DNA from 3 places in the Streptomyces sp. NPDC026301 genome. Region 3 is predicted to be linked to each of the others. Evidence: predicted binding sites of a transcription regulator. Region 3 holds the regulator's gene; each other region holds the start of a gene.
The links. Region 3 encodes HrcA, which represses chaperone genes, less so after heat shock. Its sites were predicted from a motif close to TTNGCACTCNGNNNNNCNGAGTGCNAA; they were not measured.
Positions count from the first base shown of each region.

Region 1 (10,268 bases), on a different contig from region 3:
CCGGTGCCCAGCGGCAGGAAGACGAACCGGTCAGCGCCCTTGCCGGCGCCGATCCGGCCCTCGGCGAGCCCGCCGGTGCGCACGTCGTGGCCGAGCGCCACGGGGACGCCGCTGAGCCGCTCCGAGAGCAGGGCGCGCAGCGGGACGTCCCGCCAGCCGAGGTTGGCGGCGTACACAGCGGTGCCGGCGGCCTCGTCGATGATGCCGGGGACGGCGACGCCGGCCGCCGCCGCGGGGACGCCGTACCGCCGCGCACCCAGGTCGCGCAGCTCGGCGGCGAAGTCGAGGATCGTCTCGACCACCGCCTCGGGGCCGCGCTCGCGTCCGGTGGCGCGGCGTGCCTCGTGCAGCAGGACGGGGGGCCGGACCGGCGTGCCGTCGGAGGACGACGACTCCGTACCGACGAGTGCGGCCTTGATCCCGGTGCCGCCCACATCGAGCGCGATGACATGTCTCACGCGGCACAGTCTCCCGCGAGACGCCCCGAGAGGTCTAGTCCACTGCGGTGTCGGTGCCCGGGCGCCGGGGCGGAAGGCCGGTTCACGCGCTGTGTACGGGGAGTTGGGCGGCGGGCCGCGGGCGTGCCGCCGGCCGGTCGTCGGCGCGTCGCGGGCGCGGGACGGCCGGGTGGCGCTATGGAGGAGGCTCGCATTCCGGTTCGCTGATGCGAAATGGATACCTGGTTTGGTGTAGACCTTGTGACGGTGTGCGGGGCAGACTCGCAGCTCAGCGCCCGTCGGGGGGTGATCCCCACCGCCGCGGCGCGTCCCGGAACGTAGTGCACATCTGGACTCAAAGGGCGGAACAGGGCAGCAATGGCAGTACAGCGACGCTACAAGAGCCTGGCGGCGGCGGGTATCGCGACGGCCATGACACTGGCGCTGGCCTCCTGCTCCGGCGGCCCCGTCGGCGACGACGACGTCACCCTGAAGCTGGTCGCCGCCGACTACGGCGACAGCTCCGCCAACTCCAGCAAGCACTACTGGCACGACGTGGTCGAGGCCTTCGAGGCCAAGCACCCGCACATCAAGGTCGACGTCGACGTCTACAGCTGGAAGGACGTCGACAAGGAGGTCGAGAAGCGGGTCAAGGCCGGCAACGCCCCCGACATGGCCCAGATCGGCGCCTACGCCGACTACGCCGCCGAGGGCAAGCTCTACAGCGCCGACGACCTGCTCTCCATCAGCACCCAGGCGGACTTCACGCCCGGCCTCGCGGACGCGGGGGAGTACCACCGCGTCCAGTACGGCATGCCCTTCGGGGCCAGCACGCGCCGCCTCTTCTACAACAAGAAGCTCTTCGCGCAGGCCGGCATCGCGAGCCCGCCCAAGACCTGGTCCGACATCAAGCAGGACGCGCAGCTCCTGAAGGCCGCGGGCGTGAAGATCCCCTTCGCGCTGCCGCTCGGCCCCGAGGAGACCCAGGCCGAGACCATGATCTGGATGCTGAGCGGGGGCGGCGGCTACACCGACTCCATCGGCAAGTACACGATCGACTCGCGGCAGAACGTCCGCACGTTCAAGTGGGTCAAGGACAACCTCGTCGCCCCGGGCCTGACCGGCACCGACCCCGCGAAGCTCAACCGGCAGGACGGCTTCAACGCCTTCGCGAGCGGCCAGGCCGGCATGCTCAACGGCCACCCCACGCTGATGCAGCAGGCCAAGGCCAAGGGCATCGACTACGGCACCGTCGCGCTCCCCGGCATCACCGGCCCGGCCAAGTCCACCATGGGCGTCGCCGACTGGATGATGGGCTTCAAGCAGCACGGACACCGCGCCCAGATCGGCCAGTTCCTCGACTTCGTCTACAACCAGGACAACGTCATGCGGTTCTCCGGCGACTACGGCCTGCTGCCCGTCACCGTCTCCGCCTCCCAGAAGATGCTCGTGGACGACAAGTACAAGAAGCTGCACGGCTTCCTGAAGCAGCTGCCGGAAGCGGAGTTCTACCCCGCCGACAAGACCTCCTGGCCGCTGGTCAGCAAGACCATCAAGGCCAATATGGGCGGCGCGGTCGGGAAGAACGGCGACCCCGCGGCGGTGCTCACCGACATCCAGAACACCGCCAATGAGGCGGACAACGCGACGCAGTGACGCCCGTCGGGCCGCCCCCGCGGCCGCCCGGCCGGGTGATCAGTAGGGATGTCGTACCGCCGGGCTATCGTGGTCGTGTGGTCCCCGAATCGCCGTCCGAGCGGCTGTCAGCGCGCGACGAGGCCGTGCTCGCCGTGGAGCGCCGCTCCTGGGCGGGGCCCGGCGCCAAGGAGCGCGCGATACGCGAGCGGCTCGGCATCTCGCCGACCCGCTACTACCAGCTGCTCAACGCCCTCCTGGACGACCCGCGCGCGCTCGCCCACGACCCCGTGACGGTGAACCGGCTGCGGCGGGTGCGGGAGGAGCGCCGGGCCCGCCGCTGACGGCCCACGGATCGCGGTATGCGCCCCCCGTATGCCCCGCCCCACCGATAGGCTCGGCCCCATGGGCAGCCCCGAGAACCCCCTCGCGCAGCCGAAGACCGAAGCGGGCCGTGCGGGCCTGGCCGGCTTTCTCGCCCGGCCCGCCGACGCCGTCGTCGCGCTCGACTTCGACGGCACCCTCGCCGGCATCGTCCCCGACCCCGAGCAGGCCCGCGCCCACCCCGGCGTCGTCCGGGCGCTCACCCGCCTCGCCCCGCTGCTGCGCTCCGTCGTGGTGATCACCGGCCGCCCGGCGCAGACGGCCGTCCGGCTCGGCGGCTTCGCGGACGTGGCCGGCCTGGACCACCTCGTCGTCCTCGGGCACTACGGCGCGGAGCGCTGGGAGGCCGCCACCGGCCGGATCGAGGCGCCCGCGCCGCCGCCGGGGGTCGCCGCCGCGACCGCCGAGCTGCCCGGCCTCCTGGAGGGCTCCGGAGCCTGGCAGGGCGGGCCGGTCGACACCGCGATCGAGACCAAGGGTGGCCGGGCCGTCGCCGTGCACACCCGCCGCACCGCCGACCCGCAGGGCACCTTCGAGGCGCTGCGCGCGCCGCTGGCCGCGCTCGCCGAGCGGCACGGCCTGATCGTCGAGCCCGGCCGCTTCGTCCTGGAGCTGCGCCCGCCCGGCGTCGACAAGGGCGTCGCGCTCACGTCGTACGTCCGCGAGGTGGGCGCCGGCGCGGTCCTCTACGCGGGCGACGACCTCGGGGACCTGGCCGCCTACGCCGCCGTCGACGCGCTGCGCGCCGAGGGCCTGCCCGGAGTACTGGTGTGCAGCTCGGCAACGGTGGGCGAGGGCGCCGAGGAACTGGCGGCCCACGCCGACCTGGTCGTACCGGGCCCACCCGGGGTCGTGAAACTGCTGACGGGGCTGGCGGAGGCGCTGGCGACGCACGCCTGAGGGCGCGCCCCGCAGGGGCGCAGCCCCAGGGGCGCGGGGAACTGCGCGAGCAACCACAACGGCGGGCCAGCCGGCAACGGACCGCCCGGGGCAGCCCGGAACCGCCCGGCTTCAGCCCCGCAGGTCCCGCAGCTGGTCCAGGAACCACTGCGCCGGCGGCAGCGCCGTCGCCGCCGCCGCCAGCCGCTTCGTGCGCTCCGCGCGCTCGTCCCGCGGCATCGTCAGCCCCGCGTGCAGCGCCTCCGCCGTGCCCCCGATGTCGTACGGATTGATCACCAGCGCGTCCTCCGACAGCTCCGCGCAGGCCCCGGCCTCCCGGGAGAGGACCAGCGCGCAGCCCGCCTCGGACACCACCGGCACCTCCTTCGCGACGAGGTTCATGCCGTCGCGGATGGGGTTGACCAGCGCGACGTCGGCGAGCCGGTAGGCGGCCAGGGAGCGCGCGAAGTCGTCCTTGACGTGCAGCACGACCGGCAGCCAGCCGTCCGTGCCGAACTCGTGGTTGATCTCCTCCGCCAGCCGCCCCACCTCCTCGGTGTACTGCCGGTACACCGCCAGGTCCTGCCGCGAGGGATAGGCGAACGCTATGTGCACCACCCGGCCGCGCCACTCGGGGCGGTCGGTCAGCAGCCGCCGGTACGCCTGGAGGCCGCGCACGATGTTCTTCGACAGCTCCGTGCGGTCCACCCGCACGACCGTCTTCCGCGGCGCGCCGTCCTCCCCGGTACCGATCTGCTCGCGCAGGTCCGCCAACCGCTCGTCGACGTCCGGCTGCCGGGAGCGCTCGCGCAGGAAGTCCGCGTCGGCGCCCAGGCCGTGCACCCCGAGCCGGGTGGTCCGGCCCTCGTACGTGACGCGCAGGCCCGCCTCCCCGTCCCGGGCGACCTCGGCGCCCAGCACCGCGGCGCAGCACTCCGCGAACGCCGCGGCCCAGCGGTGGGTCAGGAACGCCGCCCGGTCGCCGCCCAGGATGCCGCGCAGCACCTCGGCCGCCACGTCGTCCGGCAGCAGCCGGAAGTAGTCCGGCGGCGCCCAAGGGGTGTGCGAGAAGTGGCCGATGCGCAGGTCGGGGCGGCGCTCGCGGAGCAGCCCCGGGACCAGCGTGAGGTGGTAGTCCTGCACGAGGACGGCGGCGCCGGGCGCGGCGGCCGCGGCGAGCGCGTCCGCGAAGGCGGCGTTGTACGCCTCGTACGACGCCCACTGGCCGCGGAAGTCCGCGTCGAACGCCGGCTCCAGCGGCGTCTGGTACAGCAGGTGGTGGATGAACCACAGCACGGAGTTGGCGACGCCGTTGTACGCGTCCGCGAAGACCTCGGGCGCGATGTCCAGCATCCGGACGGACTGCCCGCCGGTGTCGCCGGGGTCCAGCAGTCCGTCGCCGTCGGCGGCGGCCCGGCGCGCCGCCTCCCGGTCGCCGTCGCCGAGCGCGGCGCAGACCCACACGGCCCCGGCGTCCGGGCCGATGGCCGACAGGCCGGAGACCAGCCCGCCGCCGCCGCGTTTGGACGTCAGCGTGCCGTCCTCGCCCAAGGCGTAGGAGACCGGACCGCGGTTGGACGCGACGAGAACCTGGGCACCTGAGCTGGAGGAGACCATGCCGATGACCTAACCCGCCACAGATCCGCTCAAACGTACGGCCGGGAGCGCATCGAGGGCGCAGCCGCACGTCGGGCGCCGCGTCCCCTCATGCCGCGCGCCGTTCCGCGTACTCCGGTATGTCGCGCATCGGCGGCCGCTCCTCGGTGTCCACGTCGGTCGTCCGCGGGACGAAGCCGCCCTCCGCACCGCGGTCGAACTGGGTGAGCCGGGGCCGTACGAGGTGCCCGCGTGCCAGCCGCAGCTGGGCGGTGCGGTAGATGGCCGCTGCCATCCGGCCGAGCGCCTGCCCGTCCTGGTGCCGGTGCTTGCGCACGCCCACGTCGACCTGCGCCAGCGCGTCCAGGCCGACCGTGTGCAGCGCGTCGACCAGCAGGCCCAGTTCGACGCCGTACCCGACGGGGAAGGGCAGCCGCTCCAGCAGCGAACGGCGGGCCGCGTACTCGCCGCCCAGCGGCTGGACGAAACCGGCCAGCTGCGGCCAGTGCAGATTGAGCAGCGGGCGGGCCACCAGCTCGGTGACCCGTCCTCCCTGGCCCCCCTTGGGGCCGCCGGCGCCCTCGCCCAGCGGCCGGTCGTACATCGCCTTCACGAACTGCACCCGCGGCTCGGTCAGCAGCGGCCCGACGATCCCGGACACGAAGTCGGCGGAGAACTCGCGCAGGTCGGCGTCGACGAAGCAGACGATGTCGCCGCTGGTGGCCAGCAGCGAGCGCCACAGCACCTCGCCCTTGCCGGGCACCGTCGCCAGCCGGGGCAGGATCGCGTCGCGGTGCACGACCCGGGCGCCCGCGGCGGCCGCGACCTCGGCCGTGCGGTCGGTGGAGCCGGAGTCCACCACGACCAGCTCGTCGACCAGCGGCACCGCGGCGGACATCAGGTCGCGGCGGATGATCTCCACGATCGTGCCGACCGTGGCTTCCTCGTCGAGCGCCGGCAGCACTACGCTGACCGTCTGCCCCGTACGGCTCTTCGCTGCCAGCAGCTGGTCGAGCGATCGGTCGGCGGCTGACCATGAGCGGCCGGCCAGCCAGCGCTCCACCTCTTCCAGCACGAATCCGTCTCCTTCTGCTACGCGCGTGAGCCATCTTGCTACGCGGTGTGAGCCATCTCGCGGTTCGGACGGCTATCTCAACCGTCCACCCCTTCGGTTACAGTCTTGAACAACGCGGATGACCACCGCATGCCGGGGTCACCGCTGAACAAACGCCTGTGTTTCGTACACAGGCCATACCGCTCATCCAGAGGGGCAGAGGGATACGGCCCGTTGAAGCCCCGGCAACCCTCCAGCCGGTCTTGCCGCCAGGACGCTGATGTCCGCCGCGCGAGGCTCCCGGCTAGGGAAGGTGCCAAATCCGTCTCACGGCGAAGTGCGTCGTGAGGAAGATGAGGAGAAAGGGCCTCGCCTCCATGGCTGTGCAAGCTTCCGAAAGCACCACTTCCGCCGTCACCCTCGGTCCCGCCGCCGCGCTGTCCTGCCGCGAGTGCGGTACGCGCTTCCCGCTCGGTCCGATCTTCGCGTGCCAGGAATGTTTCGGGCCGCTCGAAGTGGCCTACGACCTGCCGAGCGGCGACCCCGAGGGCCTGAGGAAGCAGATCGAGGCCGGTCCGAACAACATCTGGCGGTACGCGCCGCTGCTGCCCGTCCCCGCCGACGTGGCCGACAAGCCCAACCTCAACCCGGGCTTCACCAAGCTGGTCAAGGCCGACCGCCTCGCCGCCGAGCTCGGCGTCACCGGCGGGCTGTACGTGAAGGACGACTCGGGCAACCCGACGCACTCCTTCAAGGACCGCGTCGTGGCGATCGCCGTCGAGGCGGCCCGCGCCTTCGGCTTCACCACCCTGTCCTGCTCCTCCACGGGCAACCTGGCCGGCGCGGTCGGCGCCGCGGCGCGCCGGGCGGGCTTCCGCTCCTGCGTGTTCATCCCGCACGACCTGGAGGCCGGCAAGGTCGTCATGGCCGCGGTCTACGGTGGCGACCTGGTCGGCATCGAGGGCAACTACGACGACGTCAACCGCTTCTGCTCCGAGCTCATCGGCGACCCGCTGGGCGAGGGCTGGGGCTTCGTGAACGTCAACCTCCGCCCGTACTACGGCGAGGGCTCCAAGACGCTCGCGTACGAGATCTGCGAGCAGCTCGGCTGGGAGCTCCCGGACCAGCTGGTCATCCCGATCGCCTCGGGCTCGCAGCTCACGAAGATCGACAAGGGTCTGAAGGAGCTCATCGCGCTGGGCCTGGTCGAGGACAAGCCGTACAAGATCTTCGGTGCCCAGGCCGAGGGCTGCTCGCCGGTCTCGACGGCCTTCAAGGCCGGCCACGACGTCGTACGCCCGCAGAAGCCGAACACCATCGCCAAGTCGCTGGCGATCGGCAACCCGGCGGACGGCCCGTACGTGCTCGACATCGCCCGCCGCACCGGCGGCGCGGTGGAGGACGTCAATGACGAGCAGGTCGTGGACGCGATCAAGCTGCTGGCCCGCACGGAGGGCATCTTCGCGGAGACCGCGGGCGGCGTGACCGTCGGCGTCACCAAGAAGCTCATCGAGAACGGGCAGATCGACCCGGCGAAGTCCCTCGTCGTCCTCAACACCGGCGACGGGCTCAAGACGCTGGACGCCGTGGCGCCGACCACCGGCCCGACCGCGACCATCCGCCCGAGCCTGGACGCGTTCCGCGAGGCCGGCCTCGACAAGTAGTGGGGTTCCGGCGGGCCCGTCGGCGGGCCCGCGCCGCCTCCCCGCTCCGCCGCGCCGCGGAGCCTTTGTACTCGTTTTCCCGGAACCTGGAAGGTAGAAGAACCCCATGAGCGTGAGCGTCCGCATCCCCACCATTCTCCGCACCTACACCGACGGCAAGGCCGAGGTCTCCGCCGAGGGCGCGAACCTCTCCGAGGTCATCGCGGACCTGGAGAAGAACCACACCGGCATCGCGGCCCGCGTCCTGGACGACACCGGCAAGCTGCGCCGCTTCGTGAACGTCTACGTCAACGACGACGACGTGCGCTTCGAGCAGGGGCTGGAGACGCCGACTCCGGACGGCGCCGGCGTTTCGATCATCCCCGCGGTGGCCGGCGGCTGCTGAAAAGCCTCTCGTCGCCCGGCGCACGCCCCTTTGTGCGCCCCGTGTGCGCCCCCTGTGCACCGTCTCGTGGGTGACGGCATACGACTCCTGGAATCGCCCCGTCCGCAGCGAAAGCGGACGGGGCGATTCCATGTCGTTAAAGGCGATACAGTTGAGGTGAATCCTCTTCGCGCGCGTGCCTGACGCATATGAGAACGCGACAAGATGTGCCCAAACTGTGTGCGCATTTTGTCGTGTTGATGAGCTATGCCCGGCCCGGCTTGCCCAGAATTATTGAGACTTCGCCGTAAATCGGCGAATGGTCGTGGGCAGAATTCTCGTCCGATTGACCTGTTGCGCTGGGCATCGGTGCAGATACATTCAGCGGCGGTCGACGCGTTCCGGCGCACACCCTCCTTGGGGGTGAGGTCTGACCCGGGTCCGCGGAGTGCGGTCCTGCGCAAGGGCCAGCAATAGGGGAGTTAGGAATGGCTCAGGGCACCGTCAAGTGGTTCAACGCGGAGAAGGGGTACGGCTTCATCGCGGTCGACGGTGGTGCGGATGTTTTCGTCCACTACAGCGCGATCCAGATGGACGGTTACCGCACCCTTGAGGAAGGTCAGCGGGTCGAGTTCGAGATCTCGCAGGGCCAGAAAGGGGCCGCAGGCGGACATGGTTCGCGTGGCCGGCTGAAGCGCCGACCGACTGCAGCGTACGGAGGCCCGTGTCCCCTGAGGGGGGCACGGGCCTCTCGTTGTGCGCGGGTGCGGAGGCGCTTCTCTGTTCCCAAGCTTGCACTCGGAGGGGTCGAGTGCTAATCATTGGGCTTAGCACTCTCCCAGTGAGAGTGACAGAACTTGGATCGGGTCAGCGAGGTCCGCAGGCCGGGTGGGGCAAGGAACCACACGGCACGCAGACCGTCCGTCGCGGGCGCGGGCGCGGTCCGGAGCAATCCACCCCTGTCCGGGAGGACCACTTCACATGGCCAAGATCATCGCGTTCGACGAGGAGGCACGGCGCGGTCTCGAGCGCGGGATGAACCAGCTCGCCGACGCCGTCAAGGTCACCCTTGGCCCCAAGGGCCGCAACGTCGTCCTTGAGAAGAAGTGGGGCGCCCCCACGATCACCAACGATGGTGTCTCCATCGCCAAGGAGATCGAGCTCGAGGACCCGTACGAGAAGATCGGCGCCGAGCTGGTCAAGGAGGTCGCGAAGAAGACGGACGACGTCGCCGGTGACGGCACGACGACCGCGACCGTCCTGGCCCAGGCCCTGGTCCGCGAAGGCCTGCGCAACGTCGCGGCCGGCGCCAACCCGATGGCTCTGAAGCGCGGCATCGAGCGCGCCGTCGAGGCCGTCTCCGCCGCTCTGCTGGAGCAGGCGAAGGACGTGGAGACCAAGGAGCAGATCGCCTCCACCGCCTCCATCTCCGCCGCCGACACCCAGATCGGCGAGCTCATCGCCGAGGCCATGGACAAGGTCGGCAAGGAAGGCGTCATCACCGTCGAGGAGTCCCAGACCTTCGGTCTGGAGCTCGAGCTCACCGAGGGTATGCGCTTCGACAAGGGCTACATCTCGGCGTACTTCGCCACCGACATGGAGCGTATGGAGGCGTCGCTCGACGACCCGTACATCCTGATCGTCAACTCCAAGATCTCCAACGTGAAGGACCTCCTTCCGCTGCTGGAGAAGGTCATGCAGTCGGGCAAGCCGCTGCTGATCATCGCGGAGGACGTCGAGGGCGAGGCCCTGTCGACCCTGGTCGTCAACAAGATCCGTGGCACCTTCAAGTCCGTCGCCGTGAAGGCCCCGGGCTTCGGTGACCGCCGCAAGGCCATGCTCGGCGACATCGCCATCCTCACCGGTGGCACCGTCATCTCCGAGGAGGTCGGCCTCAAGCTCGAGAACGCCGGTCTGGACCTCCTGGGCCGCGCCCGCAAGGTCGTCATCACCAAGGACGAGACCACCATCGTCGACGGTGCCGGTGACAGCGAGCAGGTTCAGGGCCGCGTCAACCAGATCCGCGCCGAGATCGAGAACTCGGACAGCGACTACGACCGCGAGAAGCTGCAGGAGCGCCTGGCGAAGCTCGCCGGCGGTGTTGCGGTCATCAAGGCCGGTGCCGCGACCGAGGTCGAGCTCAAGGAGCGCAAGCACCGCATCGAGGACGCCGTTCGCAACGCGAAGGCGGCCGTCGAGGAGGGCATCGTCGCCGGCGGTGGCGTCGCCCTGCTGCAGGCTTCCTCGGTCTTCGA
Region 1 is NZ_JBVHPN010000005.1:294,649-304,916, reverse strand. It holds gene ACZ4MH_RS11060 (ROK family protein) at 1-458, opposite strand, end outside; gene ACZ4MH_RS11055 (extracellular solute-binding protein) at 816-2,093, shown strand; gene ACZ4MH_RS11050 (DUF3263 domain-containing protein) at 2,171-2,416, shown strand; gene otsB (trehalose-phosphatase) at 2,478-3,356, shown strand; gene ACZ4MH_RS11040 (alpha,alpha-trehalose-phosphate synthase (UDP-forming)) at 3,468-4,952, opposite strand; gene ACZ4MH_RS11035 (glucosyl-3-phosphoglycerate synthase) at 5,041-6,006, opposite strand; SAM riboswitch class I at 6,187-6,345, shown strand; gene thrC (threonine synthase) at 6,363-7,649, shown strand; gene ACZ4MH_RS11025 (MoaD/ThiS family protein) at 7,756-8,034, shown strand; partial or broken gene ACZ4MH_RS11020 (cold-shock protein) at 8,502-8,706, shown strand; gene groL (chaperonin GroEL) at 8,995-10,268, shown strand, end outside.
Region 1: groL (chaperonin GroEL) is a predicted target of HrcA. The motif match lies at 8,841-8,867, and genes of this name have one in related genera.

Region 2 (10,268 bases), on a different contig from region 3:
GGACAACATCCCCGACTGGATGTGGCTGGACGCCGACAAGCTGGTCGACGCGGCGATGAAGGACCTCGCCCGCGGCAAGTCCCTCTCCATCCCCGACCCGCGCTACAAGGCCATGATGGGCGTCGTGAAGCTCGCCCCGCGCAACCTCCTGGGCGGCGTCACGTCCCGGACGGGACGCAAGTACGGGCCGCAGTAGCGCTCACCCGGCAGCAGCCCGCACGTACCGGAAAAGCCCGAGGCCCGGCTCCCCTTCGCGGGGTGCCGGGCCTCGGTGCGGAGCTACTGCACTCAGTGCGAGTGGCCGTGGCCGTGGCCGTGGCCGGCCTCGGCCTCCTCCTCCGCCGGCTTCTCGACGACCAGGGTCTCGGTCGTGAGCAGCAGGGAGGCGATGGAGGCGGCGTTCTCCAGGGCGGAGCGGGTGACCTTGACCGGGTCGATGACGCCGGCCTTCACCAGGTCGGTGTACTCGCCGGTGGCGGCGTTGAAGCCGTTGCCCTTCTCGAGCTCGGCGACCTTGGCGGTGATGACGTAACCCTCGAGGCCCGCGTTCTCGGCGATCCAGCGCAGCGGCTCGACGACGGCGCGGCGGACGACGGCGACACCGGTGGCCTCGTCACCCTCCTTGCCGAGCGAACCCTCGAGCACCTTGGCGGCGTGGACGAGCGCGGAGCCACCACCGGAGACGATGCCCTCCTCGACCGCGGCGCGGGTCGCGGAGATGGCGTCCTCCAGACGGTGCTTCTTCTCCTTGAGCTCGACCTCGGTGGCCGCACCCACGCGGATGACGCAGACGCCACCGGCGAGCTTGGCGAGGCGCTCCTGGAGCTTCTCGCGGTCCCAGTCCGAGTCGGTGGACTCGATCTCGGCCTTGATCTGGTTGACGCGGCCCTGCACGTCCTCGGAGTTGCCGCCACCGTCGACGATGGTGGTGTCGTCCTTGGTGACGGTCACGCGGCGGGCGGTGCCCAGCACGTCCAGACCGGCCTGGTCGAGCTTGAGGCCGACCTCCTCGGCGATGACGGTCGCACCGGTGAGGGTGGCCATGTCGCCGAGCATCGCCTTGCGGCGGTCACCGAAGCCGGGGGCCTTCACGGCGACGGCGTTGAAGGTGCCGCGGATCTTGTTCACGACCAGGGTCGACAGGGCCTCGCCCTCGACGTCCTCGGCGATGATCAGCAGCGGCTTGGAGGAGCCGGCCTGGATGACCTTCTCCAGCAGCGGCAGCAGGTCCTGGATCGAGCCGATCTTGCCCTGGTGGATCAGGATGTACGGGTCCTCGAGGACGGCCTCCATCCGCTCCTGGTCGGTGACCATGTACGGGGAGAGGTAGCCCTTGTCGAAGGCCATGCCCTCGGTGAAGTCGAGCTCCAGGCCGAAGGTGTTGGACTCCTCGACGGTGATGACACCGTCCTTGCCGACCTTGTCCATCGCCTCGGCGATGAGCTCGCCGACCTGCTTGTCCTGGGCGGACAGGCCGGCCACGGCGGCGATGTCCGACTTGGAGTCGATCGGGCTGGCGGTCGCGAGGAGGTCGTCGGACACGGCCTTCACGGCGGCGTCGATGCCCTTCTTCAGGGCGGCCGGGGAGGCACCGGCGGCGACGTTGCGCAGACCCTCGCGGACCAGGGCCTGGGCCAGGACGGTCGCGGTGGTGGTGCCGTCACCCGCGATGTCGTTGGTCTTGGTCGCCACCTCCTTCACCAGCTGGGCGCCGAGGTTCTCGTACGGGTCGTCGACCTCGACCTCGCGCGCGATGGTGACACCGTCGTTGGTGATGGTGGGGGCGCCGAACTTCTTGTCGATGACGACGTTGCGGCCCTTGGGGCCGATCGTCACCTTGACCGTGTCGGCAAGCTTGTTGACGCCGCGCTCGAGGGCGCGACGGGCGTCCTCGTCGAACTTCAGAATCTTCGCCATGAGTTACGTGTCCTTAGTCGTACTCTCAACGAAATGCGCCCCTGCCCCGGGTGGTGAGACGCGGGAACCAGGGGCGCAGATCAGAAAAGCTGGGTGCAGTACTGGTGTCCGAGGTGAACCCGGACTCCCGGCTTACTTCTCGACGATCGCGAGAACGTCGCGGGCCGAGAGGACGAGGTACTCCTCGCCGTTGTACTTCACCTCGGTGCCGCCGTACTTGCTGTAGAGCACGACGTCGCCGACGGAAACGTCGAGCGGAAGACGGTTACCGTCCTCGAAGCGGCCCGGGCCCACGGCCAGGACAACGCCCTCCTGGGGCTTCTCCTTGGCGGTGTCCGGAATGACCAGGCCCGAAGCCGTGGTCTGCTCGGCGTCGAGCGGCTGGACCACAATGCGGTCCTCGAGCGGCTTGATGGCAACCTTGGAGCTGGCGGTCGTCACGATCCGACCTCCCCCTTCGGAGATCTCACGGGGTTAACTGTCTGAGGTGGCGACCAGGTGGATCCGTCGTCGCGGGTGCCGGACCTGCCCGTCGCTGTGTTTGGCACTCTCCAGTGGTGAGTGCCAGCGCCGAGACTATGACGCGGTTAGCACTCGGTCAAGCGGAGTGCCAACGTGGCTTCGAAAGAGATCCGTGACCTGCCCCAGAATGGGCCGGGTGAACCCTCTCGACTCCTTCTCCGCGCTGCTCACCGACGAGGGCCGGGCGCTGCTGTCCGGCCTCCGCGACCACGACCCCGCGCAGGAACTCGCCACCGCCACCCGGCTGCGCCGCGAGCACCCGGCCGAACTGGTCTCCGCGGCACTCGGGCAGGCCCGGCTGCGGCAGCGGGCAGTCGCGAAGTTCGGCGCCGAGGACGCGTACCGGATGTTCTTCACCCCGAACGGCGTCGAGCAATCCACCCGCCGCACCGTCGCCGTCCACCGCGCCGCGCGGCTGGCCGCGCTCGGCGTACGGTCCGTCGCCGACCTGTGCTGCGGCATCGGCGGCGACGCGATCGCGTACGCCCGGGCCGGCATCCGGGTCCTGGCCGTGGACCGCGACCCGCTCACCGCCGAGGTGGCCCGCGCGAACGCCGAGGCGCTGGGCCTGGCCGACCTGATCGAGGTGCGCTGCGCAGACGTCACGGAGATCGACACGAGCCCGTACGACGCCGTCTTCGTGGACCCGGCGCGGCGGGGCGGCCGCGGCCGCGTGTTCGACCCGGAGGCGTACTCCCCACCGCTCTCCTGGGCGATCGAGGCGGCCCGCAAGGCCCCGCACGCCGCCCTCAAGATCGCCCCCGGCATCCCGCACGAGGCGATCCCCGAGGACGCCGCCGCGGAGTGGATCTCGGACGGCGGCGACGTGAAGGAGGCCGTGCTCTGGTTCGGCACGGACCCGGGCTCGGTACGGGCCACCCTGCTCCCCTCCGGCGCCGCGCTGCACACCACAGCGCCGCTCCCCGACCCGGCCGTGCGCCCGGTGGGCCGCTACCTCTACGAGCCGGACGGCGCCGTCATCCGCGCGCACCTGGTCGCGGAGGTCGCGGCGGAGCTGGACGGCGGCCTGATCGACGAGACCATCGCGTACGTCACCGCCGACGAGCTGCGCCCCACCCCGTACGCCGCCGCCTACGAGATCACCGACGAGCTGCCTTTCAACCTCAAGAAGCTCAAGGCACTCCTCCGGGAGCGCGAGATCGGCGTGCTGACGGTCAAGAAGCGCGGCTCCGCCGTCGAGCCGGAGGAGCTCCGCCGCAAGGTGAAGCTCCGCGGCCCGCACTCCGCCACGGTCCTCCTCACCCGCGTCGCGGGCGCCCCGACGATGCTCATCGGCCGGCCGGCGACGCCTCGATGAGGAGGCCGGCGCCTCAGCAGTACGGCCGACGGCCGCTCACGAGTACAGGTTGTCCTTGCTGATCTCGTGCACGTGATCGTGGTCGTGGCCATGACCGTGGCCGTGGCCCTGGCTGTGCGGTACGCCGTGGCGGTGACGGTGCTCCGGGGCCGGGACGTGCGGCTCGGTGACCGGGAGGGAGGAGTCGGCGGACAGCTCCCAGGCGGAGTGCGGGCGGTTCCGGGCGACCATCTCGGCGCCCAGGGCCGCGACCATCGCGCCGTTGTCCGTGCACAGCTTCGGGCGCGGCACGCGCAGCGTGATGCCCGCGTCCTCGCAGCGCCGCTCGGCCATCGCGCGCAGCCGGGAGTTGGCCGCGACGCCGCCGCCGATCATCAGGTGGTCCACGCCGTGGTCCTTGCAGGCCCGTACGGCCTTGCGCGTCAGCACGTCCACCACCGCTTCCTGGAAGGACGCGGAGACGTCGGCGACCGGCACCTCCTCGCCGGCCGCGCGCTTGGCCTCGATCCAGCGGGCCACGGCGGTCTTCAGGCCGGAGAAGGAGAAGTCGTACTTGGGGTCGCGGGAGCCGGTGAGGCCGCGCGGGAACGCGATCGCGTCCGGGTCGCCCTCGCGGGCCATCCGGTCGATGACCGGGCCGCCGGGGAAGCCGAGGTGCAGCACCCGGGCGACCTTGTCGAACGCCTCGCCCGCCGCGTCGTCGATCGTCGAGCCCAGCGGCCGCACGTCGGAGGTGATGTCCGGCGCGAGCAGCAGCGAGGAGTGGCCGCCGGAGACCAGCAGGGCCATGGTCGGCTCGGGCAGCGCGCCGTGTTCGAGCTGGTCGACGCAGATGTGCGAGGCGAGGTGGTTGACGCCGTACAGCGGCTTGCCGAGGGCGTACGCGTACGCCTTGGCCGCCGAGGTGCCGACGAGCAGGGCGCCCGCCAGGCCGGGCCCCGCCGTGACGGCGATGCCGTCCAGGTCGGAGGCGGCGACGCCGGCCTCCTTCAGGGCGCGCTGGATCGTGGGGACCATCGCCTCCAGGTGGGCGCGGGAGGCGACCTCGGGGACGACGCCGCCGAAGCGGGCGTGTTCGTCGACGCTGGAGGCGATCGCGTCGGCCAGCAGGGTGTGGCCGCGGACGATGCCGACACCGGTTTCGTCGCAGGAGGTCTCGATGCCGAGGACGAGCGGTTCGTCAGCCATTGATCGGTGTTCCTTGTACGAGGGATTCGGTGGTGTAGCGCATGACCAGGGCGTCGACGTTGCCCGGCTGGTAGTAGCCGCGGCGGAAGCCGATGGGCTCGAAGCCGAAGCGTTCGTACAGGCGCTGGGCGCGGTGGTTGTCGACGCGTACTTCGAGGAGCACTTCGTGGCACTCGAAGGTGGTGGCGGCGGTGAGCAGGTCGGTCAGCAGCCGGCCGCCGAGCCCGGAGCCCCACTGGTCGCGGGCTGTGGCGATGGTCTGGACGTCGCCGGTGCCGTCCACGGCGGCGAGCCCGCCGTAGCCGACGAGCCGGCCGTCCCGCTCGGCGACGGTGTAGTGCCGGTTGGCGCCGGGCCCGCGGGCGTGTGCCAGCTCGGACCAGAACATCCCCCGGGACCAGGCGTCCTCGGGGAACAGCTCTTCCTCCAGCGCCAGCACCGGCTCGATGTCCCACCAGCGCATCTCGCGCAGCGTGGCGGGCCGGTCGGCGGGCTGCGGGTCACCGGCCCCCGGGGGCCGGCCGGCGTGGGCGGTCACTTCGGGGTGACCACCTTGTAGTTGGCGGGCACCTGGGCGTCGGGGCGGCGCAGGTACAACGGCCGCGGCGGCAGCAGCTCCTCGCCGCGGGCCAGCTTCTCGGCGGCGAGCGTGCCGAGGGCCGCCGCCGACTGGTACTCGGGCCCGTCCGTCCGTACGCCGTCGAAGGCGCCGTCGTACAGGAGCGCGCCCGCGCCCACCGCCGGCACCCCGGCGACCTGCTCGGCGATGTCGGCCGGGCGGTCGACGGCCGGGTCGGTCAGCCGGTTACGGAAGTCGGCGTAGCGGGCCCAGTAGACCTCCTTGCGGCGCGCGTCCGTGGCGACCACGAACGGCTCCTCGATACCGGAGGCGTACGCGATGCCGTCCAGCGTGCACAGGCCGTGCACGGGCACGTCCAGGGCCGCGCCGAAGGTGGCGGCGGTGACCAGGCCGACGCGCAGGCCGGTGTACGGGCCGGGGCCGACGCCGACGACGACGTCCGTGACCGCGTCGAGTTTCACGCCGGCCTCGCCGAGCACGCGGTCGACGGCGGGCAGCAGCAGTTCGCCGTGGCGGCGGGCGTCCACCTCGCGCGCCTCGGCGAGCACACGGGGAGCGGCCGGGCCGCCGTCCGGGCCGGGGTCGCAGCTGAGCAGCGCGGCGGAAACGGCGGGGGTCGCGGTGTCAAGGGCAAGCAGCAGCACGCCCTCAAGACTACGGCGCGGCGGACACCGCCCTGCCGGGTACCGCGCTCGCCGGTACGCTGCGTGCGGGGACTTCGGACTTCTGACGCGTACGGACCGTACGGAAAGGTGGCACGGCGGTGGCCGCTAGGAGCAGCTCGATCGTGACGGCTCTCACTGTGGCGGCGCTGGCCGCGGTCGGCTTCCTGGCCTTCCAGGCCTCGGCGGACGCCACCGGCCCGTTGGCGCCGGTCCGCGCGGCCAAGGGCGGCGCCGCGGTCTCGCCCGCGCCGTCGGGGCACCCCGCGCCCAAGGAGTCGGCGAAGGAGAAGGAACAGCGGGAGACCGCGGTACCGGCGCACTCCGGCACGGGCGAGCGCGTGGTGTACGCGCTGGACGCCCGGCGGGTGTGGCTGGTCGGCCCGAAGGACCAGGTCCTGCGGACGTACGAGGTCGTGCCCAGCACGGTCAGCCCGGCGCCGGGGGCGTACTCGGTGACCACGCGCTCCGCGAGCGTGACCGGTTCCGACGGCATTCCGATCGAGAATGTCGTGCGGTTCGCGACGGTCGACAACGTCGTGGTCGGCTTCAGCGCGGCGGTCGACGGCTCGATGCCGCAGCCGGGCACGGGCACGCCGCAGAAGCAGCAGAAGCAGAAGACCGGCGGCATCCGCGAGAAGCGGGCCGACGGCGCGGCGATGTGGAAGTTCGCGACGATCGGCAAGAAGGTCGTCGTCGTTCCGTAGCCCACGCGAGGCGGGCCCGCACCCGTACGGCGCAGCGCAGAGGCGCGGGCTTACGAATCACTCGTACGGGCTACGCGGGAAACGGGCCGTCGGTGGACGGCGGAGGCATCGGCCGACGGCGGGGCATTGGCGTGCCGACCACCGAGGGTCCGGCTTGCCGCCTACGCGGCGTCGCGGCCGCTGTTCTCGCTCGCGTCGGGCGAGGCCGGCTCGGGGGCGTCCGGTGGCGTGGAGACCGCGGTGGCGGCCGCGCAGGACGCCAGGAGCTCGTTCATGGTCGGCCGGGGCCCGTCCTCGCGGCGGTGCGGAGACGGTTCGCTGTCGTCGCGGCGGGCCGCCGCGGCGAGGGACTGGTGGGCCGACATGGATGCCTCCCGGGAATCCTGGGGCGAGCGGGCATGGTTAGGTAGACCTAACCGGCTCTCTCCCTCCATGTGACCACGCCCGGCACCGCCGACGCAACATCTTCCCGACGGCTTGTCGGAAACTACGGACGCCGCCGACCGGCGAAGTCCCACCAGGCCGCTCGCCCGGCGCCGCTCAGAGCTCCTGCAGCACGCTCAGGTCGCGGCCCGCCCAGCGCTCGCCGACGCCGGTGACGGTGACCTCGCGGACGTCGTCCTCGGCGTCGTCCACGGCCGCCTCCGCGCCCACGGCGCGCGCGATGACCACGTGCAGCCGGTCCTCGGACAGCTCCTCGACCTTGCCCTCGCCCCACTCCACGACCACCACCGACTCCGGCAGCGACACGTCCAGGTCCAGGTCCTCCATCTCGTCCAGGCCGCCGCCGAGCCGGTACGCGTCGACGTGTACCAGCGGCGGGCCGGCCTGCAGGGAGGGGTGCACGCGGGCGATGACGAAGGTCGGCGAGGTGACGGCGCCCCGTACGCCCAGGCCCTCGCCCAGGCCTCGGGTCAGCGTCGTCTTGCCGGCGCCGAGCTCGCCGCTCAGCAGCACCAGGTCACCCGGGCGCAGCAGCCCGGCGAGCCGGCGGCCCAACTCCTGCATCCGGTCCGGAGTCTTGACGGTTACCTGCGTGATGGCGTCGGTGGTGCTCATGCCGCCGATGGTACGAGCCCGGGCAGCCGGCGCGCGCCAGCGTCACCCCACCGCACTTTCGGGTGCACCGGCCCCCGGCAAGGTGCACGCCGCCCCACCCCTGGGTAACCCCCGAGGTGGGGGGATGCGGGGCTGCACCCGTAGGCGCTGCGCGGGCCGCCCCTACGTGGGCGCAGCGTGCGCTGCTCTCCATGGAAGCGCCGCGCCCCCGCGCCCCTCGGCCCTCAAGCCCGGGCCGGGCGCCAGCTGCGTGCTTCTGTTGCCGCGCGTTCCACCAGGGACGTCAGGCGGTCGTTGACCAGTTCCGGGTGTTCGAGCATGACCAGGTGGCCGCCGTCCGGTACGCAGACCAGCTCCGCGGCCGGCAGCAGTTCGCCGATCGTGCGGCTGTGCTCGGGCGGCGTGATCAGGTCGCGGTCGCCGGCCAGTACGAGCGCCGGTACGCCGTCGTACGCCGCCAGCGCTCCCGTCTTGTCGTGCACCGCGAACGCCGGGAAGAACTCCGCGACGACGTCGATGGGCGTCGCTTCGATGAGGCGCTCGGCGAAGCGGGCGACGCCGGGGTCCACGTCCTTCGGCGCGCCGAAGGAGTACCGCTTCACCAGGCCCGCGAAGAGGTCGGCCGTGGCCCGGCGGCCCTTCTCGACCAGCTCGCTCTGCGCACCCAGCGCCTTCAGCAGGCCCGGCGCGAACCGGTGCACCGCCTTCACGCCCAGCGACGGCAGCCCGAAGGAGGCGACCTCGCTCAGCCGCCCCGCCGACGTCCCGATCAGCCCGACGCCGACCACCCGCTCGGCGACGTACTCGGGGAAGTGGTCCGCGAGCGCCATCACCGTCATGCCGCCCATGGAGTGGCCGACCAGCACGATCGGCCCGTCCGGGACGGCGGCGTCCAGTACCGCCTTCAGGTCCCGGCCCAGCATGTCGATGGTGACCGGATCGGTGCCCTCGATCTGGGCGTGGCCGCGGGCCGAGCGGCCGTGGCTGCGCTGGTCCCAGTGGACCGTACGGACTCTGCCGCGCAGCGCGGCCCGCTGGAAGTGCCAGGCGTCCTGACTGAGGCAGTAACCGTGGCAGAAGACGACGGTGGGGGCCGCGGAGCGTCGCCCCAGGGCCCCCAGCAGGCGCTTGCGGCGGGCCCCCTGGGCCTCCCCGTCCGGCCAGTCTTCCGGTTCGTCGACTTCGTAGTACAGCGCCGTGCCGTCCTCCGCGTACGCCGTGCCCGGTGTGCCGCGCAGCGCCCCGTACGGGCCCGCCGAGTCCAGCGCCATCCGCGCCTTGCGGCGCACGCCCCGGCCGACCGTCAGCCGCTCCAGCGCCACCCCGGCGGCCGCGCCCGCGGCGACCACGCCGATCGCGGCGCCCGCGATGCCCGCGTGCCGGCCCGCCCGGGCCCAGCTGCTCACGGTCTCCGCGGCCACCGCCGCGGTCCCGGCCACGTCCGGTACGCCCGGTGTGCCCTCACTCATGTCCCGTCCCCCGTTCTGTCGTGCTCAGGGACATTTCCGTGCCCGGAGACATAGACGCGTGGCACCCGGCTTCCGATGCGCGTGACGATCTCGTACGCGATGGTTCCCGTGGCCTGCGCCCAGTCCTCGGCCGTCGGCTCGCCCCGGTCGCCCGGCCCGAAGAGCACCGCCTCGTCCCCCACCGTGGCTGATTCCCCGCCCAGGTCGACCACGAACTGGTCCATCGCGACCCGGCCTGCGATCGTCCGCCACTTCCCGGCGACCAGCACCGGGCCGACGCCGGAGGCGTGCCGCGGGACGCCGTCGGCGTAGCCCAGCGGGACCAGCGCGAGGGTGGTGTCGCCGGGCGTCGTGTAGTGGTGGCCGTACGAGACGCCGTGGCCGCCCGGCACGTGCTTGACCGACGCCAGCGAGGCGGAGAGCGTCATGACCGGCCGCAGCCCGAAGTCCGCCGGCGTGCCGACCTCGGGGCTCGGCGAGATGCCGTAGATGCCGATGCCGGCGCGTACCAGGTCGAAGTGCGCGTCGGGGAGCGTGAGCAGGCCCGGGGTGTTGCAGATGTGCCGGACCTCGGGCGAAAGGCCGGCCGCCGCCGCCGTCGCGAGCGCGTCGCGGAAGACGGCGAGCTGGGCGGCGATCGAGGGGTGGCCGGGCTCGTCGGCGCACGCGAAGTGCGACCAGACGCCGGTGACCTTGATCAGGCCGTCCCGCTCGGCCTCGCGGGCGGCCGCGGTGAGCTCGGCCCATTCGGCCGGCTGGCAGCCGTTGCGCCCCAGACCCGTGTCGATCTTGAGCTGGACCCGGGCGGTACGGCCGGTGGCGTGCGCGGCATGGGAGACCTCGTGC
Region 2 is NZ_JBVHPN010000008.1:277,257-287,524, forward strand. It holds gene ACZ4MH_RS16480 (SDR family NAD(P)-dependent oxidoreductase) at 1-196, shown strand, start outside; gene groL (chaperonin GroEL) at 289-1,917, opposite strand; gene groES (co-chaperone GroES) at 2,050-2,358, opposite strand; gene ACZ4MH_RS16495 (THUMP-like domain-containing protein) at 2,576-3,757, shown strand; gene tsaD (tRNA (adenosine(37)-N6)-threonylcarbamoyltransferase complex transferase subunit TsaD) at 3,794-4,945, opposite strand; gene rimI (ribosomal protein S18-alanine N-acetyltransferase) at 4,938-5,408, opposite strand; gene tsaB (tRNA (adenosine(37)-N6)-threonylcarbamoyltransferase complex dimerization subunit type 1 TsaB) at 5,480-6,169, opposite strand; gene ACZ4MH_RS16515 (hypothetical protein) at 6,313-6,894, shown strand; gene ACZ4MH_RS16520 (hypothetical protein) at 7,056-7,259, opposite strand; gene tsaE (tRNA (adenosine(37)-N6)-threonylcarbamoyltransferase complex ATPase subunit type 1 TsaE) at 7,435-7,953, opposite strand; gene ACZ4MH_RS16530 (alpha/beta fold hydrolase) at 8,178-9,422, opposite strand; gene alr (alanine racemase) at 9,419-10,268, opposite strand, start outside.
Region 2: groES (co-chaperone GroES) is a predicted target of HrcA. The motif match lies at 2,505-2,531, and genes of this name have one in related genera.

Region 3 (10,268 bases):
GACTCCTTGGAGCCGGGGACGAGGTGGTCGACGAGGACGCCGAGGCGGGCGTCGGGGCCGGGGGAGAAGGAGCGGACGATCGTGGGGAGGTCGTCGATGCCCTCCAAGTACTCCACCACCACGCCCTCGATGCGGAGGTCGTCGCCCCAGACGCGTTCGACCAGCTCGGCGTCGTGGCGGCCCTCCACGTAGATGCGCCCGGCGCGGGCGACGCGGGCGCGGGCGCCGGGGACGGCGAGGGAGCCGGAGGCGGTGCGGCGCGGGCCCTGCTGTGCGGGCTGCGCTGAGGGGCGGACGAGCGTGACGACCTTGCCCTCCAGGAGGAAGCCGCGGGGCGTCATCGGGAAGACCCGGTGTTTGCCGAAGCGGTCCTCCAGGGTGACGGTCGGCCCCTCGGCCGTCTTCTCGCAGCGGACGACGGCACCGCAGTAGCCGGTGGTGATCTCCTCGACGACCAGGTCGGTGTCGGCCGGGACCTCGGGGGCGGGCTGCTGCTTCTTCCACGGCGGCGTGAGGTCGGGACCGTACTGTCTGCTGCGCATTCGACAGACGATATGCGGGCGGCGTGTCGCCCGTGCGGGCTACCCGGGCGACACGCCGAAGCGGCGGGCCAGCCCCTCGCGCTGGGTGCGGACGAAGCGGGCATCCACGACGGCGCCGTGGCCCGGGACGTAGCGGGCGTCCTCGCCGCCGAGGGAGAGGAGCCGGTCCAGCGCGGCCGGCCAGCAGGCGGGGAGCGCGTCGGGCCCGGCCTGCGGCTCGCCCGACTCCTCGACGAGATCGCCGCAGAACACCACCTCGGGCCCGCCCGAGGTGCCCTGCACGCACACCGCCAGGTCGTGCGCGCTGTGCCCGGGACCCACGTTCGCCAGCAGGACGTGCCGGTCGCCCAGGTCCAGCGTGCGTTCGCCGCAGACCGCGTGCTGCGGGACCACGAGGGTGTCCACCGCCTCGGCCGCCGCGTCCGGGTCGGCCCCGTTCCGTACCGCGTCGGCGAGCAGCGCCTCCGGCTCGCGGCGCAGCAGCTCGCCCATGCCGGTCGCGCCGAAGACCGTCACACCCGCGAACGCCGCCGTGCCCAGTACATGATCGAAGTGCGGGTGGGTGAGTGCGATATGGGTCACCTCACGGCCCAGTACGCCACGGACCTGGCGGCGCAGCTCGGCGCCCTCGGCCAGCCCGGACCCGGTATCGACCAGGAGGACGCCGGTGGTACCGGCCACGACGCCGACCGTGGCGTCCCAGTGCGGCAGCCGGCGCCTGGCGACCCCGTCGGCGAGCCGCTCCCACCCTGCCTCTTCCCAACTCGTGCGCATACCGCGACGCTAGCCCGTATAGCGCGAAATCGCCCGCGGCCGACCGGCTGACCTGGGCGTATCCGGGGGACACGGAGCCGCCGCGGCGCGATACGGTGGCCCGCCGGGCCGCGTGCCGCGGTGCCCGGCCTTGCCCTGGCCGTGCTACCCGGCCGTACACTGGTTCAGGGTTTGGCACTCGGACCGGTCGAGTGCCAGGGACAGCCGGCCGGACCCCGGCCGGGCAGGCGGCCACAGAGGCCAGGGGAGAGCGCGGGACTGGAGGTGTACGCGATGCTCAGCGAACGCAGACTCGAAGTGCTGCGTGCCATCGTCCAGGACTACGTGGGCACCGAGGAGCCCGTCGGCTCCAAGGCGCTCACGGAGCGCCACCGGCTCGGCGTCTCGCCGGCCACGGTCCGCAACGACATGGCCGCGCTGGAGGACGAGGGTTTCATCGCCCAGCCTCACACGAGCGCGGGCCGTATCCCCACCGACAAGGGCTACCGCCTCTTCGTCGACAAGCTGGCGGCCGTCAAGCCGCTCTCCGTCCCGGAACGCCGGGCGATCCACAGCTTCCTCGACAGCGCGGTGGACCTCGACGACGTCGTGGCCCGTACGGTACGGCTGCTCGCGCAGCTGACCCGGCAGGTCGCGGTGGTCCAGTACCCCTCGCTGACCCGGTCCACCGTCCGGCACGTCGAGCTGCTGTCGCTGGCCCCGGCCCGGCTGATGCTCGTCCTGATCACGGACACCGGACGGGTCGAGCAGCGCATGATCGACTGCCCGGCGCCGTTCGGCGAAACGTCCCTGGCGGACCTGCGGGCCCGGCTGAACAGCCGGGTCGTGGGCCGCCGCTTCACCGACGTCCCGCAGCTGGTGCAGGACCTTCCCGAGTCCTTCGAGGCGGAGGACCGGGGCACGGTCTCGACAGTGCTGTCGGTGTTGCTGGAGACTCTGGTGGAGGAGACCGAAGAGCGGCTGATGATCGGCGGTACCGCCAATCTCACGCGCTTCGGACATGATTTCCCGCTGACGATCCGGCCGGTGCTGGAGGCACTTGAGGAGCAGGTCGTGCTGCTCAAGCTGCTGGGAGAGGCGAAGGATTCGAGCATGACCGTGCGCATCGGGCACGAGAACGCTCACGAAGGCCTCACTTCCACATCGGTCGTCGCAGTCGGCTACGGTTCGGGCGACGAGGCAGTCGCCAAACTCGGCGTGGTCGGACCGACCCGCATGGACTACCCCGGAACGATGGGAGCGGTACGCGCAGTGGCACGTTACGTCGGACAGATCCTGGCGGAGTCGTAAGTGGCCACGGACTACTACGCGGTCCTCGGTGTCAGCCGCGACGCCTCGCAGGACCAGATCAAGAAGGCTTTCCGGCGGCTGGCGCGCGAGCTGCACCCGGACGTGAACCCGGATCCCAAGACCCAGGAGCGGTTCAAGGAGATCAACGCCGCTTACGAGGTGCTGTCGGACCCGCAGAAGAAGCAGGTCTACGACCTCGGCGGCGACCCGATGTCCCAGGGCGGCGGCGCCGGCGGTGCCGGCTTCGGCGCGGGCTTCGGCAACTTCTCCGACATCATGGACGCGTTCTTCGGCACGGCGTCGCAGCGCGGGCCGCGCTCGCGCACCCGCCGCGGCCAGGACGCCATGATCCGGCTGGACGTGGAGCTGCACGAGGCCGCGTTCGGTACGACCAAGGACATCCAGGTCGACACGGCGGTCGTGTGCACGACCTGCTCCGGCGAGGGCGCGGCGCCCGGCACGTCGGCGCAGACCTGTGACATGTGCCGCGGGCGTGGCGAGGTCTCGCAGGTCACCCGGTCCTTCCTGGGCCAGGTCATGACCTCGCGGCCGTGCCCGCAGTGCCAGGGCTTCGGCACGGTCGTGCCGACCCCGTGCCCCGAGTGCGCGGGCGACGGCCGCATCCGGTCCCGCCGCACGCTCACGGTCAAGATCCCGGCCGGTGTCGACAACGGCACCCGCATCCAGCTCGCGGGCGAGGGCGAGGTCGGCCCCGGCGGCGGCCCGGCCGGCGACCTGTACGTCGAGATCCACGAGGTCGCGCACCCGGTCTTCCAGCGGCGCGGCGACGACCTGCACTGCACGGTCACGATCCCGATGACCGCGGCGGCGCTGGGCACGAAGTGTCCGCTGGAGACGCTGGACGGGGTACGGGACGTCGACATCCGGCCCGGCACCCAGTCCGGGCAGTCGATCCCGCTGCACGGCTGCGGCATCACGCACCTGCGCGGCGGCGGTCGCGGCGACCTGATCGTCCACGTCGAGGTCCAGACCCCGGGCAAGCTCGACGCCGAGCAGGAGGAGCTGCTGACCCGGCTCGCCAAGCTGCGCGGCGAGGAGCGGCCCACCGGGCAGTTCCAGCCGGGCCAGCAGGGACTGTTCTCGCGCCTCAAAGACGCCTTCAACGGGCGGTAGGCAGTAAGGCCGGGGGGCCGGGGTGGTCCCCCGGGAAGGCACTGCGCGGCACGGTCGCCCCGATTCAAGGGGCGGCCGTGCCGCGTGACACGATGTGGTCATGCCCACCGCGCTGACCGATCTGTGCCGCCATCCGATCGTGCAGGCCCCCATGGCGGGTGGCGCCTCGTGTCCCGAGCTGGCCGCCGCCGTCAGCACGGCCGGCGGCCTGGGCTTCCTCGCGGCCGGATACAAGACGGCCGACGGCATGTACCAGGAGATCAAGCAGCTGCGCGGGCTGACCGACCGCCCCTTCGGCGTGAACCTCTTCATGCCGCAGCCCGAGCTCGCCGACGCGGCCGCCGTCGAGGTCTACCGCGAACAGCTCGCGGGCGAGGCCACCTGGTACGAGACGGAGCTCGGCGACACCGCGGGCTCCGCCGACGACGGGTACGACGCCAAGCTCGCCGTCCTGCGCGAGGACCCCGTGCCGGTGGTCTCCTTTACCTTCGGCTGCCCCGGCCGCAAGACGCTGCAGGCCCTCGACCGGGTCGGCACGTACACCGTCGTCACCGTCACCACGGCCGCCGAGGCGCGGGCCGCGCAGGAGGCGGGCGCACATGCCGTGTGCGTCCAGGGCACAGAGGCGGGCGGCCACCAGGGCACGCACCGCGACGACCCGCACAGCGACGGCACCGGCGCGGGCTTCGGCCTGCTCACGCTGATCGCCGAGGTCCGCGAGGCCGTCCGGCTGCCGGTGATCGCCGCGGGCGGGCTGATGCGCGGCGCGCAGGTCGCCGCCGTACTGGCGGCGGGCGCGGCCTCGGCCCAGCTCGGCACGGCCTTCCTGGCCTGTCCCGAGTCCGGCGCCCACCCGCTGCACAAGCGGGCCCTGACCGACCCCCTGTTCACCCGTACGGAGCTGACCCGGGCGTTCTCCGGGCGCCCGGCCCGCGGCCTGGTGAACCGTTTCCTGCGCGAGCACGGCCCGTACGCCCCGGCCGCCTACCCGGCCGTCCACTACCTCACCTCCCCGGTACGCAAGGCCGCCGCCAAGGCCGGCGACCCGCAGGCCATGAGCCTGTGGGCGGGCCAGGGCCACCGGCTGGCCCGGCGGCTGCCCGCGGGCGAGCTGGTGGAGGTACTGGTGGCCGAACTGGCCGCCGCACGCGACATGTCGAACCCCTCCGGCGCCGCCGGAACCGGACCCCTCGGGAGTGCCTCGTGACCGCCCCGGTCTTCCTCGTCGACTCGCTGGCCGGCGCCGCGCCCGGCGCGACCCTGACCCTGGACGGCCCGGAAGGGCGGCACGCGGTGTCGGTGCGGCGGCTGCGCGCCGGCGAGGAGATCGTGCTGACGGACGGCGCGGGCACCGGCGCTTACGGAACGGTCGCCGCGGTCGAGGGCAAGGACCGGCTCGACGTCGCGGTGACGGACGTACGGACCGAGGAGGCGCCGCGGCCGCGCCTCACCGTCGTACAGGCGCTGCCCAAGGGCGACCGCGGCGAACTGGCCGTGGAGACCATGACCGAGACCGGCGTGGACGCGATCGTGCCGTGGCAGGCGTCGCGTTGTGTGACGCAGTGGAAGGGCGAGCGGGGCGCCAAGTCGCTGACGAAGTGGCGCAATACGGCGCGCGAGGCCGGGAAGCAGGCGCGCAGGCTGACGTTCCCCGAGGTCGCGGCGGCGGCGTCGACGAAGGACGTGGCCGAGCTGCTGTCCGGCGCCGCCTTCGCCGCCGTGCTGCACGAGGAGGGCAGCGAGCCGCTCGCCCGCGCCGAACTCCCCGCCGACGGCGGCATCGTGCTCGTCGTCGGCCCCGAGGGCGGCGTCTCGCCCGAGGAGCTGGAGCTGTTCGCGGCGGCCGGCGCGAAGCCGTACCGGCTGGGGGCGAGCGTGCTGCGCACCTCCACGGCCGGCACGGCCGCCACGGCACTGCTGCTGGGGCGTACGGGCCGCTGGAACTGACCGCGGGCCGGTTCGGCGCGAGGAGCGCGGAACCGGCCGGTGCGGGGCGTCAGACCAGCGTCGCGTCGAGCGTGATGTTCTTGACGCCCGCCAGAGCCTGGCTGACGGGGCAGTTCTTCTTGGCGTCCTCGGCCGCGGCCTGGAAGTCCGCCTCCGAGAGACCGGGGACGCGGGCCTTGACGGTCAGCGCGATGGCGGTGATGCCCTCGCCCGGCTGGAACGTGACGTCGGCCCGGGTGTCGACCGTCTCGACGGTATAGCCCTGGCCTGCCAGGCCGTGCGAGAACGCCATGGAGTAGCAGGAGGAGTGGGCCGCGGCGATCAGCTCCTCGGGGCTGGTCTTCCCGCCGGGCTCCTCGGCGCGGGCCGGCCAGCTCACGTCGTACGTACCGACCTTGGAGGAGTCCAGGGCGACCTGGCCCTTGCCCTCCATCAGGTTGCCTTCCCAGTGGGTCCTGGCCGTGCGCGTCGTTGCCATGATGGGTCGCTCCCGTATGTGGCGGAACCTGGTACTGAACGGCCCAGGTTAGTGACGATCCGGGCGGGCGGGGGAGCGCCGCGCGGAGTTGGCCGGAGCGGGCCTGTCGGGCCGTACGGCGGCGGTGGCACGCTGCGGGGCATGACGGGACGCGTGCGGGGCCGTTGGTTACGGGCGTTGGCAGCGGCGGGGGCCGCGGGGGTGGTGGCTGCCGGAACGGCGGCGTGCGAGCCGACCGGCTACTCCAACACCTCGGCGATAGCGGTGACCACCGACCGCCAGGGGACCCGGGCGCTGGAGTGGGAGAAGGTCGACGTGCGGTGGCTGAGCTGCACGGCGTCGGCGCCGAACGGCGGCGCGCCGGAGCCCAGGGGAACGGCCGACACCGGCCCGGACACCTCGGGCGGCCTCACCCGGGTCGACTGTCAGGGCCAGACCGCCAGTGGCGAGCGGATCACCATCCGCGGACTGGTGACCAGGGAGGTCAGCGGCCGGTGCGTGGAGGGCAGCGGCCTGGTCGCCCGGGTCGGGAACCGGGTGATCTTCCGTACGAACACCATCGGCAACTGCAACGCCCCGGCGTCCGACGCCTCGTCGAGCCCCGCCAACCCGGACAACAGCGGGGGCGGCGGAAGCGACGACGACGACGGTGGGAACAGCGACGACAGCGGGAACAGCGGCGGTGGGAGCGACGACGGGAACGGAGGGAACGGCGACCGTCACGACGACGGTAAGTGGCAGGACGACGGCAAGTGGCACGACGGCAACCACGACGACTGCCCGGACGGCGACAAGAACGACGCCCACGGCGACCACGGCGACGACGGCCACGACGACGGCAAGTGGCAGGACGACGGCAAGTGGCACGACGGCAAGGACGCCCACGGGGACGGCAACGGGGACGCCCACGACGACCGCGCGGCACGCCAGTAACCGCCGTCGCGCCCCGGATCGGTACGATCAGGTCGTACGAGCCGACGATCCGTGAGGAGCGCACCCGGTGGCGGGAGAACCGCAGGCCGACTGCCTGTTCTGCAAGATCGTGGCGGGCGAGGTGCCCGCGACGATCGTCCGAGAGACCGACACGACCGTCGCCTTCCGCGACATCAACCCCCAGGCGCCCACCCACGTCCTGGTGATCCCCAAGGTCCACCACCCGGACGCCGCGTCCCTGGCCACCGCCGAGCCGCAGGTCGCCGCCGACGTGCTGTGCGAGGCGCGCAAGGTCGCCGAGGAGGACAAGGTCGACGGCACCGGCTACCGCATCGTCTTCAACACCGGCACCGGCGCGGGCCAGACCGTCTTCCACGCGCACGCCCACGTGCTCGGCGGCCGCGGCCTCAACTGGCCGCCCGGATAAGGCGCGGCGAGGTCACGGGAGCGGATCAGCACCTTGTCCGTACGCGAACTGGTCGTCCTCGGCACCGCCAGCCAGGTGCCCACCCGGCACCGCAACCACAACGGCTATCTGCTGCGCTGGGACGGCGAGGGCCTGCTCTTCGACCCCGGCGAGGGGACGCAGCGCCAGATGCTGCGCGCCGGGGTGGCCGCGCACGACATCAACCGGCTGTGCGTCACGCACTTCCACGGTGACCACAGCCTGGGCCTGGCCGGGGTGATCCAGCGGATCAACCTCGACCGGGTGCCGCATCCCGTCACCGCCCACTACCCCGCGAGCGGGGCGCACTTCTTCGAGCGGCTGCGCTATTCGACGGCGTACCGGGAGACCGTCCGGCTGGGCCAGGAGCCGGTCACCGGCGACGGCGGCACCCTCGCCGGGACGCCCGCCTACATGCTCACCGCGCGCCGCCTCTCGCACCCCGTCGAGTCCTACGGCTACCGTCTCCAGGAGCCGGACGGGCGGCGGATGCTGCCCGAGCGGCTGGCCGAGCACGGCATTTCCGGGCCCGAGGTGGGCCGGCTGAGCCGGGAGGGCGCGGTCGTCCGGGAGGACGGCCGGACGGTCACCCTGGAGGAGGTCAGCGAGGTACGGCCGGGCCAGTCGTTCGCGTTCGTGATGGACACCCGGCTGTGCGCGGGCGCGCACGAGCTCGCGGCGGGCTGCGACATGCTCGTCATCGAGTCCACGTTCCTGGACGGCGACCGGCAGCTGGCCGCCGAGCACGGCCACCTGACGGCGGGCCAGGCGGCCATGGTCGCGCGCAACGCCGGCGTCCGGCATCTGGTGCTCACGCACTTCTCGCAGCGGTACACCGACCCGTCGGAGTTCGAGCGGGAGGCCCGGGAGACGGGCTACGACGGCGAACTGACGGTGGCCAGGGACCTGTTGCGGGTCCCGCTGCCGAAACGGCGCTGAGTACCTGAGCACCTGCGTGCCCGGGTACCTCCGGGGTGCCCGCTACGGCAGGTAGTACATCGGGTTCGGCAGCTTGAAGGTGCGGTCCGCGTAGCCGCCCTGCAGGTCGGAGTGCTGGTCACCGAAGTTGGCGACGATGTCGTACCCCTGCGACTCGATGTGCTTGCGGGTGCCGGACTTGTACTCGATGGTGGAGCAGCCGGCGCCGCAGGACAGGTAGGACGGCGGGTTTTCCTTGTCCTTGAGGTAGACGTGCCCGCGGTCGAGCGGGACGTCGTAACCGACGTTCTTCAGGTTGCGGACGCTCCAGTCGCGCTGGCCCTCCTTGCGGCCGGTCACGAAGAAGACCTCGTAGCCCTTCGCGCGGGCGTGGTTGACCAGCGCGTCCATCCCGAAGACCGGCTCCATGTCATGGCTCTTCAAGTACGCGTCCTGGGCCTTGTCGCTGAAGGCGAAGCCGGTCTGCAGCTCGAAGTTGTACGTGAGCAGCGTGGTGTCGTCCATGTCGAGGACGATGGCGGGCTTGCCCGAGCCGTGCTGGTTCCGCGCGGCGCCGTCCAGGTAGCGCCGCGCCTTCGTCTCGATGCCGTGGACCTGGCGGGCGTAGTTGCTCTTCGGGGAGGCGTAGTGCTCCCCGTCGGCGGTGACGGTGTCGCCGTAGTACGCCTTGATCTTGTCCTGGACCTGGGTGAGGTTCGGAATCTCCTTGTCCGAGCGCGGGACGGAGTGTTCGGCGGTGGCCTGGCCGACGCCGAACGCGGTGGTGGCGGCGACGGCCGCCGCGGCGGCGACGGCGCCCAGGCGCGCGCGGAAACGCATGTGGTTCTCCTGCGGAGTTGGGGGCGGAAAGGGGGACCCCGTAGATCTAGCAGGCGTTGCTTCTGCGTATCTACGCGCGGAGATTAAATCGTTGGCAAAGCATTGCCGGGGCGGTCGCGGGGTTGTCGCGGGCGGTTGCGGGATGCGCGGAGTGGCCGCGGATGCCGGTACGGACTGTCCGCGGGTGTCCGTACCGGCATCCGTGGGTGTCCGTACCGGCATCCGTGGGTGTCCGTACCGGCTGTCCGCGCCCTTGACGGCTGTGATGCCCGTCTCTAGCCTCCATTCTCATCCGTGGACGCCATTTACATATGGAGACAGGTTCATGACGGTCGTCGAACGCTTGCGCGCGGGTATGGCCCGCGGCGTGCTGTCCTTCCCCCTCACCTCCTTCACCGACGACGGCGCACTGGACCTGCCCGCGTACCGCGACTACCTCGCGAGCCGGATCGCCGCCGGGCCCGGCGCGCTCTTCCCGGCCTGCGGCACGGGCGAGTTCTTCTCGCTGGACGAGGACGAGTACGGCCGGGTGATCCGGGCCGCCGTCGAGGTGGCGGACGGGCGGCTGCCGGTCGTCGCCGGCGTGGGCTACGGCTGGGCGCAGGCCGCGCGGTTCGCCAGGATCGCCGAGGACGCCGGCGCCGACGCGGCGCTGCTGATGCCGCACTACCTCGTCAAGGCACCGCAGGAGGGCCTGGTCGCCCAGGTGCGCGAGGTCGCGTCCCGCACCCGCCTGCCGCTGATCGCCTACCAGCGCGACCACGTCACCTTCACCGCCGACAGCGTCCGCCGGATCGCGGAGATCCCCGGCGTCATCGGCCTCAAGGACGGCCACAGCGACCTGGACCGGCTGCAGCGCGGCAAGCTCGCCGCGCCCGACGGCTTCCTGTTCTTCAACGGCGCCGCCACCGCCGAACTGCAGGCGCGCGCCTACGCGAGCCTGGGCATCACCGCGTACTCCTCCGCC
Region 3 is NZ_JBVHPN010000013.1:237,315-247,582, reverse strand. It holds gene ACZ4MH_RS23985 (DUF3097 domain-containing protein) at 1-542, opposite strand, end outside; gene ACZ4MH_RS23980 (MBL fold metallo-hydrolase) at 582-1,316, opposite strand; gene hrcA (heat-inducible transcriptional repressor HrcA) at 1,590-2,606, shown strand; gene dnaJ (molecular chaperone DnaJ) at 2,607-3,740, shown strand; gene ACZ4MH_RS23965 (nitronate monooxygenase) at 3,841-4,947, shown strand; gene ACZ4MH_RS23960 (16S rRNA (uracil(1498)-N(3))-methyltransferase) at 4,944-5,687, shown strand; gene ACZ4MH_RS23955 (OsmC family protein) at 5,737-6,165, opposite strand; gene ACZ4MH_RS23950 (hypothetical protein) at 6,307-7,098, shown strand; gene ACZ4MH_RS23945 (histidine triad nucleotide-binding protein) at 7,166-7,525, shown strand; gene ACZ4MH_RS23940 (ribonuclease Z) at 7,559-8,482, shown strand; gene ACZ4MH_RS23935 (HAD family acid phosphatase) at 8,525-9,301, opposite strand; gene ACZ4MH_RS23930 (5-dehydro-4-deoxyglucarate dehydratase) at 9,627-10,268, shown strand, end outside.